Regions from separate parts of the Micromonospora sp. NPDC048935 genome, predicted to be linked through region 2. Evidence: riboswitches for the same ligand, from Rfam matches in the RefSeq annotation. Region 2 holds a riboswitch; the other holds the start of a gene.
The links. Region 2 has a riboswitch for thiamine pyrophosphate ahead of ACGFIW_RS26640 (ECF transporter S component). Riboswitches for the same ligand answer to the same signal wherever they lie in the genome.

Region 1 (4,128 bases), on a different contig from region 2:
GAGCGGCGAGTACGCGTTGGACTCGAACGGGTTGGTGTTGTCACCGGTGGCCAGGTAGAGGTTGCCGGCGCTGTCGAAGGTCATGCTGCCGCCCGCGTGGCAGCAGGTGTTGCGCTGCGTGTCGACCCGCAGCACCTGCTTCTCGCTCGCCGGGTCGATGGTGTCGCCGGTCACGGTGAACCGGGACAGCAGGTTGCGGGTGACGCCGTCGTTCGGGGCGTAGTAGAGATACACCCACTTGTTGGTGGCGAAGTCCGGGTCGAGCCGGATGCCGATCAGACCGTCCTCGTTGCCGGTGAAGACATCCAGGTCGACGGCGGTGACGGTGCTGCCGGTGTCCGGCTTGATGATCTGCACCCGGCCGTCGCGCTCGATGTAGAAGACCCGCCCGTCGGGGGCGATGTCCAGCTCCATCGGGTTGCTGGTGTTGCTGTCCAGGGCGACCTTCTCGAAGTTCGAGGTCTTCGTGGCACCGCAGTCGGCGTCCGCGACACCGGCCGCGGTCCGGATGCCGCCGAGCAGGTGGGACAGGAACTCGGGCTCGGCGTACGACTCCCGGGTGTGCCCGCCACCGGTGTACCAGGAACGACCGCCGTCGAAGTCCTGACACCAGGAGGTCGGGTGGTCGGCGCCCATCGCGCCCGCCCCCGGGGTGTAGCTCTTCTCGTCCAGGCTGGCCAGCACGTGCACGTCCGGCCGCGGGTTGGTCTGGAAGTTGTACCACTCGTCGAACCGGGACCAGCGGTCCGGCAGCTCGGCCGTGGACGGGTGGGCGTGGTCCTCCACCTTGACCGTGGCCTGCTGGTTCTGCGGGTGGTTGGCGAAGTACGCGCCGACCAGGTCGCCGTACCAGGCCCAGCTGTACTCGGTGTCCGACGCGGCGTGGATGCCGACGTAACCGCCGCCGGCCTTCACGTAACGCTCGAACGCCGCCTGCTGCTCGGCGTTGAGGACGTCACCGGTGGTGGAGAGCCAGATCACGGCCTTGTACTTCGCCAGGTTGGCGTCGCTGAACGCGGCACCGTCCTCGGAAGCGTCCACGGTGAATCCGTTTTCGGCGCCGAGCTGCTTGATGGCGGCGACACCGGTGGGGATGGAGTCGTGGCGGAAGCCGGCCGTCTTGGAGAAGACCAGGACCGAGAAGGGATCGTCGGCGGCCTTCCTGGGCGCCTTGGGCGCCACCTGGGTGACCGGGGTTCCGGCCGCTGCCTCCCGTGGGGGGACCTGTGCGGCGGCCGGCGCGGCCTGCGCGGGCGTGCCGAACAGGGTGGTCGAGGCGAGGGCCAGGGAGATGAGGGTTGCGGTGATGGGTACGCGGGCACGACGAGAACGGGACACGCCGCCTCCTGTGTCGTAGTGACGGAGATCGCGGGAGTCGGCTCGCCGAAGGCCGTCCCTGATGGAGCCGGTGGTCACACCCTGCCAGGGTGCCCCCACCGGCATTTTGTCGAATCGCTGAACAAATTAATTCGACTGGTTCAATGTCCGGCAAGATGCCGGCGGGTAACGGTTCTGCAACGGCAGGCGACATTCCGAACAGGACCGTATGAACCGCCCCACAGATCTAGCTCGATTCGGCGCGTTCCGGCCCACGGATCGCCGCCGAGCCCCGCCTTGGCAGACCGGCGGATCTGTCGTACGGTGACACGCAAGTAACCCACGGGAGCCCGGTGTACCGGGCTGAGAGGGGGGCTGACAGCCCCCGACCGTCGAACCTGATCCGGGTAATGCCGGCGCAGGGAGGAGAGTTGCCGTGCCGTCCCTGGGGCGACTGCATCTGATCACCGACACCCGACCCGGCCGGGACCCGCTCACCGTGGTCCGGGCCGCCCTCACGGTGGCCCGCGCCGACCTGGTCGTGCAGGTCCGGGTCGAGGACTCCGCCACCGACCGCGAGGCGTACGACCTGGCCGAACGGGTGCTGGCGCTCTGCGTGCCGTACGGGGCGACCTGCCTGGTCAACGACCGACTGCACGTGGCGTTGGCGGTGGGTGCCGCCGGCGGCCACGTCGGAGCGGACGACCTGCCGGTCACCGCCGCCCGTCGGGTGCTCGGCCCGGACGGCGTGCTGGGGGCCACCGCCCGCGCGCCGGAAACGGCGACCGCGGCAGTCGCGGCGGGAGCCACCTACCTGGGCGTCGGCCCGTGTCACCAGACCAGCACCAAGTCCGGCCTACCGGACCCGATCGGGCCCACCGGGGTACGCGCCGTCGCCGACGCCGTCGACGTGCCGGTCATCGCGATCGGTGGCGTGACCGCCGTCCGCGTCCGGGAGCTGCGGGCCGCCGGGGCGTACGGGGTGGCGGTGGTCGGCGCGCTGTCCGCCGCCGCCGACCCGGCGCAGGCGACCGCCACGCTGATCGAGGCCCTGACGTGCTGACCGGCCGGTCCCCGTCGGCACCGTCCAACGACCGGGCCCGGCCGGACGTGGCGGTGATCGGGGCCGGGCCGATCGGGCTGGCGATCGCCTGGCGCTGCGCCGCGCGGGGGCTGCGGGTGGTGGTGCACGATCCGGCACCCGGCTCGGGGGCGTCGGCGGTAGCCGCCGGCATGCTCGCCCCGGTAGCCGAGGCGTACTTCGGTGAGCGGCAGTTGACCGAGCTGCTGCTGGCGTCCGCCGCCCGCTGGCCCACGTTCGCCGCCGAGCTTGCCGAGGTGGCGGGCACCGACATCGGCTACCGGACCGAGGGCACCCTGCTTGTCGGGTTGACCCGCGACGACCTGGCCGAGGCGCGCCGGCTGTGGGCGTACCAACAGGGGTTGGGTCTGCCGGTGACCCCGCTGCGCCCCAGCGAGCTGCGCGACCTCGAACCGGCGCTCGCCCCCCGGGTGCGCGGCGGCGCGCTCGCGCCCACCGACCACCAGGTCGACCCCCGGCTGCTGGTGCCGGCGCTGCGCACGGCCGCGCAGCGGGCCGGTGCGGTGCTGGTGCCGCAGGCGGTCACACAACTGTCCGATGTGGACGCCGCGGTCACCGTGGTCGCCGCCGGCTGCGGGGCCGCCGCACTCACCGGGCTGCCCGTGCGGCCGGTGAAGGGCCAGATCCTCCGGCTGCGCGCGCCCGACGGCGTCGCGCCGGGCTTCCGGCACGTGATCCGGGGGTACGCCGACGGCGAACCCGTCTACCTGGTGCCCCGCCCCGACGGCGAGGTCGTGCTCGGCGCGACGGTCGAGGAACGATCGGACACCACTGTCACCGCCGGTGCGGTGCAACGCCTGCTCCGCGCCGGAGTCGACCTGCTGCCCGAGCTGGCCGAGTACGACCTGGTGGAGGCGGTCGCCGGGCTGCGGCCGGGCACCCCGGACAACGCACCGATCCTCGGGCCGCTGCCTGGCCGACCGGATGTCCTGGTCGCCACCGGCCACCACCGGCACGGCATCGTGCTCACCCCGGTCACCGCCGACCTGATCACCGACCTGGTGTGCACCGGCGTACCCGATCCGCTGCTCGCGCCCTTCTGGCCGGACCGGTTCGTCGGCGCGGCGGCGGACGGCGAGCCCTTTGTGGCGGGCCGATCCGTCGGCGCGGCGAGGGACGGCGAGCCCTTTGTGGCGGACCGGTTCGTCGGCGCGGCGGCGGACGGCGAGCCCGAAACGACGATGAAGGGGGACCTGTGGAGTTGACGGTGAACGGGGCCGGGCGAAGCGTCCCGGGTGAGGTGTCGGTGGCCGACCTGGTCCGTGACGTCGCCCCGCAACCGCGCGGGGTGGCGGTCGCGGTCAACGGCGAGGTGGTGCCCCGGGCCGGTTGGGCGACGACGGCGCTGCACGACGGTGATCGGGTCGAGGTGCTCACCGCGGCGCAGGGCGGGTGAGCGCGATGTCGTTCGAGCTGGGTGGGGAGACGTTCACCTCACGGCTGATCCTCGGCACCGGTGGTGCCGCGAATCTGCACGTGCTGGAGCAGGCTATCCGGGCGTCCGGCACCGAGCTGGTCACCCTGGCACTGCGCCGTGTGGACACCGCCCCGGGCACGGCCGGCGGGTTGCTGGACCTGCTGGACCGGTGCGGGGTACGCCTGCTGCCGAACACGGCCGGCTGCCACACCGCGACCGAGGCGGTGAAGGTGGCCCGACTGGCCCGGGACGCGTTCGACACCGACTGGGTCAAGCTGGAGGTGATCGGCGA
Region 2 (4,128 bases):
CAATGCCCCACCCGGGCGAGCGCGAAACGGGTTCACGACATCCGTCGTTCACCTTCCCGACGCACCTCGGCCATCAGCACCACGTCAGGAACCGCGCCGGATACGACCGGCGTACCGGGCCTCCAACTCCGTGTTGTGCGCGTCGCCGTCGGGGATGTTCGCCGACAGGTAGACCGGCGGCCGCTCCCCCGCCGCCAGCAGCCGCGCCACCACCTCCACCGTGACCTGCTGGGCCAGCAGCGCGGCGGTGATCGAGGAGACCGCGCCGACCGCGGCGCCGCCGGGCAGCGGCAGCGTCGCGTCGCCGTACGGCGCACCGTTGTCGAGCACGACGTCCGCGAGGTCGGACAACTTGCGCCCGGACGGGTGGCGGGAGGTCATCCGGCCCGAGTGCTGCGCCGAGGTGATCGCCACCAGGGCGTGGCCGCGCTCCTTGACGAGCGTGGCGAACTCCACCATCGCGCCGTTGACCCCGGAGTTCGAGGCGAGCACGAAGACGTCGGCGGGCCGCACCGGCGCCAGCTCGTAGAGCCGGTGGGCCACCGCCGGGTCCCGCTCCAGCAGCGGACCGAGCCGCTCGGCCGGTTCGCCGCCGAGCAGCACCAGGTCACGCAGCGCGATCCGGTTTGTCGGCACCAGCCCACCCGCCCGGCCGGCGATCTCCATGGCGAGGGCCTCGGAGTGTCCGGTGCCGAACGCGTGCACCACCCCGTCGGCGCGTACGGCGTCGGCGATCAGGTCGGCGGCCCGCCCCACCGCCTCCCGCTGGCTGGCGGCCACCCGACCGATCGTCTCGGTCACCACGGCCAGGTATGCCTCGGCACTCACCGTCATGCGTCCTCCGTCGTCCGATTACGGTCCAGCCAGCGCACGGCGAAGTCGACAGCCGCCCGCTGGCGCATCAACCTGCCGGTCCCGGTGCCGACCGCTCCGGTGCGCACCGCCCCGGTGGCCTCCAGGTCCACGCCCAACGCGTCGAAGTCGGCCGCGTCGAGCCGTACGTCCTGCCACCACACCCATTCCCGACCGCCGTCGCCGGTCCGCACCGCCGCGCCGACCCGCTCCCGGGGCGAACCCGGGCAGCGGTACTCGGCCAGGTGCAGCGAGGTGCTCACCGAGTGGTCCACGCCGAGCAGCAGGACGTCGGCGTCCAGGTCGTAGAGCCGGGCCAGTGGTGAGCCCTCGCCGAGCATGTCGGCCAGGCGGTGCCCGGCCACCACCTGCTCGGCGGCCGGGCCCAGCGCGGCGAACGACACGTGTGGATGCGAGCTGCGCAGCGCCCCGGGCCAGCCACGGACCGCCTCGGCGAGCGCGCCCATGAACCGGCTCGGGGTCACCGCCGGGTCGAAGCCCGGCATCTCGGCGCGGATGAGCGGCCACCAGTCCGCCGGCACCGGCGGGTTGCGCCACTGCGCGGGGTCACTGTTGTCGGGTGTGTGGGTGGGCACCACGATGGTGCCGTCCGGGCCGAGGGCGTCACGCAGGGCGAGCACCACGGCGTGCGGCCCGCCGCAGACGAAGCCCAGCGGACGCAGCGCGGCGTGCACCAGCAGCGTCGCGCCGGGGCGTACGCCCAGCAGGCGCAGTTGCGCGGCGATCGAGCGACGAGTGCCCGGTCCGCTGGTACCCGTCGTCACGGTGCCCCTTCCTGACCGACCCGCACGGCTCAGGCCGTTCCGGCGGCCCGGGCCAGGATCGCCTCGGCGAGCGGGCCCGGCGCCGTGTCCGGAATCCAGTGACTCACACCGGTCAACCGCACGAAGCGGTACGCCCCGGTGACGTTCGCCGCGCACGCGTCGGCGGCACTCCGGCCGATGGCCACGTCCCGGTCACTCCAGACGTAGGTGGTGGGCACCGCGACCGGACCGACGCCGGCCAGGTCGGCGCGGGACATCGCCCGGTACCAGTTCAGCGCGGCGGTGAGCGCCCCCGGCGCACGCATCGGGGCGGCGTAGCGGTCCACCCGGGGCGCGTCGCCCACCCCGCCGAGCATCCTGCGCAGCGCGGCAGCGTTCCACGCCAGCAGCACCCTCTCCGCCGTGCCCGGCTTACGGAACAACGTGATGTACGACGAGCGGGCCTTCTGCTGGGCGTCGTTGGCCAGGGCGTACGCCATGGCGGCCGGATGCGGCACGGACACCGCGGTCAGCGTGCGGACCCGGTCGGGGTGCCCGGCGGCGACGGCCCAGGCCACGATCGCGCCCCAGTCGTGGCCGACCAGGTGGACGGCGTCCACGCCCAGGGCGTCGAGCACGGCCACCACGTCGGCCACCAGCTCGGGGATCCGGTAGTCGGACACCTCGGTCGGCCGCGCACCGGGCGAGTAGCCGCGCTGGTCCAACGCGTACGTGCGCAGCCCGGCCGCGTGCAGCGCGGGCACCACGTCGTCCCATTCGCCCCGGTGTTGGGGGAAGCCGTGCAGCAGCAGGACGGGTACGCCGTCCGCCGGACCGCCGGCGGTTACCTCGAACGTGAGACCTCGCGCGTCGACCCGCATGATCGTCAGCCTACCCAGCCGGCGTACGGCCGGCCGCACGCCGAGACGGGCGGAAGCCCTGCTAGGCCGGCACCCCTGGTCGGTGTTAGCGTCGTCGAGACAACTTCACATCCGACAGGGGAGCGCACAGCGCTGAGAGTGCGGGCACGCCCGCAGACCCTCGAACCTGATCTGGGTAATGCCAGCGCAGGGAGTTCGGTCGACCTCCAGCCGCGCCGCCGTCCGGTGCCACCGGGCGCGCGGCGTGCGTCTTCTCCTGGTTCGCAGTCAGAACTGGGAGCAACACATGACATCCACCACCGACAGCGGCCGCTGGCGGACCATCGACATCGTGGTCGCCTCGGTGATCGCGGTCGCCTTCGGCGTCATCTTCTGGGCCTGGGGCCTGGTCTGGAGCGCCACCGAGGGTGCGTTCACCTTCTTCCCGCCGGCGCAGGCGCTGCTCTACGGCGTCTGGCTGATGCCGGCCGTGATCGGCGGCCTGGTCATCCGCAAGCCCGGCGCCGCGCTCTACTGCGAGACGGTGGCCGCGGTCCTCTCCGCGCTGCTGGGCAGCCAGTGGGCCGGCACGGTGATCCCGCAGGGCATCGTGCAGGGCATCGGCGCCGAGCTGGCGTTCGCCGCCTTCCGCTACCGGTCGTACCGGCTGCCGACCGCGCTGCTGGCCGGCGCACTGACCGGTCTCAGCGCCGCGCTGTTCGACTTCTTCGTCTGGAACGCCGACTACGCGCTCAGCGACTACCGCCTCCCGTACGCGCTGATCACCATCGTCAGCGCCACCGTGATCGCCGGTGCCGGCGGCTGGCTGCTGACCGAGTCCCTGGCCAGGACCGGAGTCCTGGACCGGTTCCCGGTAGGCCGGAACCGAGCACTGATCTGACCCCGCTCCACCGCGTCGATCATGAGTTTGACGGGCGGTTGGATCTTCAGAACCACCGTCAACCTCATGATCGACAGTGCAGGGTGGAGCCGGGGCTGGGAGGGGGTGGGTTTGGTGGGCGGGGTTTTGTTGCGGGGGTTTGGGTGGCGGCACGCTGGGCGGCGCGCTTGGGCTGTGCGCGGGGTTGACCTGCGGGTCGAGGCCGGGGAGCGGGTTCTGCTGCTCGGGCCCTCCGGGGCCGGTAAGAGCACCCTGCTCAGCGCGCTGGCCGGGCTGCTCCCCGAGGACTCCGGCGAGCAGGAGGGCATCGTCGAGATCGACGGACTCGACCCGCGCAAGGGACGGGAACGCGTCGGCATCGTCTTCCAGGACCCGGAAACCCAGCTGGTGATGGCGCGCTGCGGCGACGACGTCGCGTTCGGGTTGGAGAACCGCGGCGTACCAACCGACGAGATCTGGCCCCGGGTGGACGAGGCGCTGCGCCGCGTCGGCTTCCCATACCCGCGCGACCGCCACACCGCCGCACTCTCCGGCGGCGAACAGCAACGCCTCGCCCTGGCCGGCGCGCTGGCGCTGCGTCCGGAGTTGCTGCTGCTCGACGAGCCGACCGCGAACCTCGACCCGGTCGGGGCCGACCTGATCCGACAGGCGGTGGCCGGCGCGCTGGACGCCGACACCACGCTGATCCTGGTCGAGCACCGGATCGCCGAGGCGCTGCCGCTCGTCGACCGGGTGGTCGTCCTGGAACCGG

Region 1: another riboswitch for thiamine pyrophosphate. It lies ahead of thiE (thiamine phosphate synthase); the one in region 2 lies ahead of ACGFIW_RS26640 (ECF transporter S component).

The regions. Positions count from the first base shown of each region.
Region 1 covers NZ_JBICTZ010000019.1:39,435-43,562, forward strand. The annotation lists gene ACGFIW_RS32725 (ThuA domain-containing protein) at 1-1,338, opposite strand, end outside; TPP riboswitch at 1,650-1,759, shown strand; gene thiE (thiamine phosphate synthase) at 1,754-2,380, shown strand; gene thiO (glycine oxidase ThiO) at 2,374-3,624, shown strand; gene thiS (sulfur carrier protein ThiS) at 3,615-3,815, shown strand; gene ACGFIW_RS32745 (thiazole synthase) at 3,812-4,128, shown strand, end outside.
Region 2 covers NZ_JBICTZ010000011.1:89,560-93,687, reverse strand. The annotation lists gene ACGFIW_RS26655 (sugar isomerase domain-containing protein) at 85-834, opposite strand; gene ACGFIW_RS26650 (aminoglycoside N(3)-acetyltransferase) at 831-1,637, opposite strand; gene ACGFIW_RS26645 (alpha/beta fold hydrolase) at 1,667-2,497, opposite strand; TPP riboswitch at 2,604-2,708, shown strand; gene ACGFIW_RS26640 (ECF transporter S component) at 2,784-3,377, shown strand; gene ACGFIW_RS26635 (ABC transporter ATP-binding protein) at 3,492-4,128, shown strand, end outside.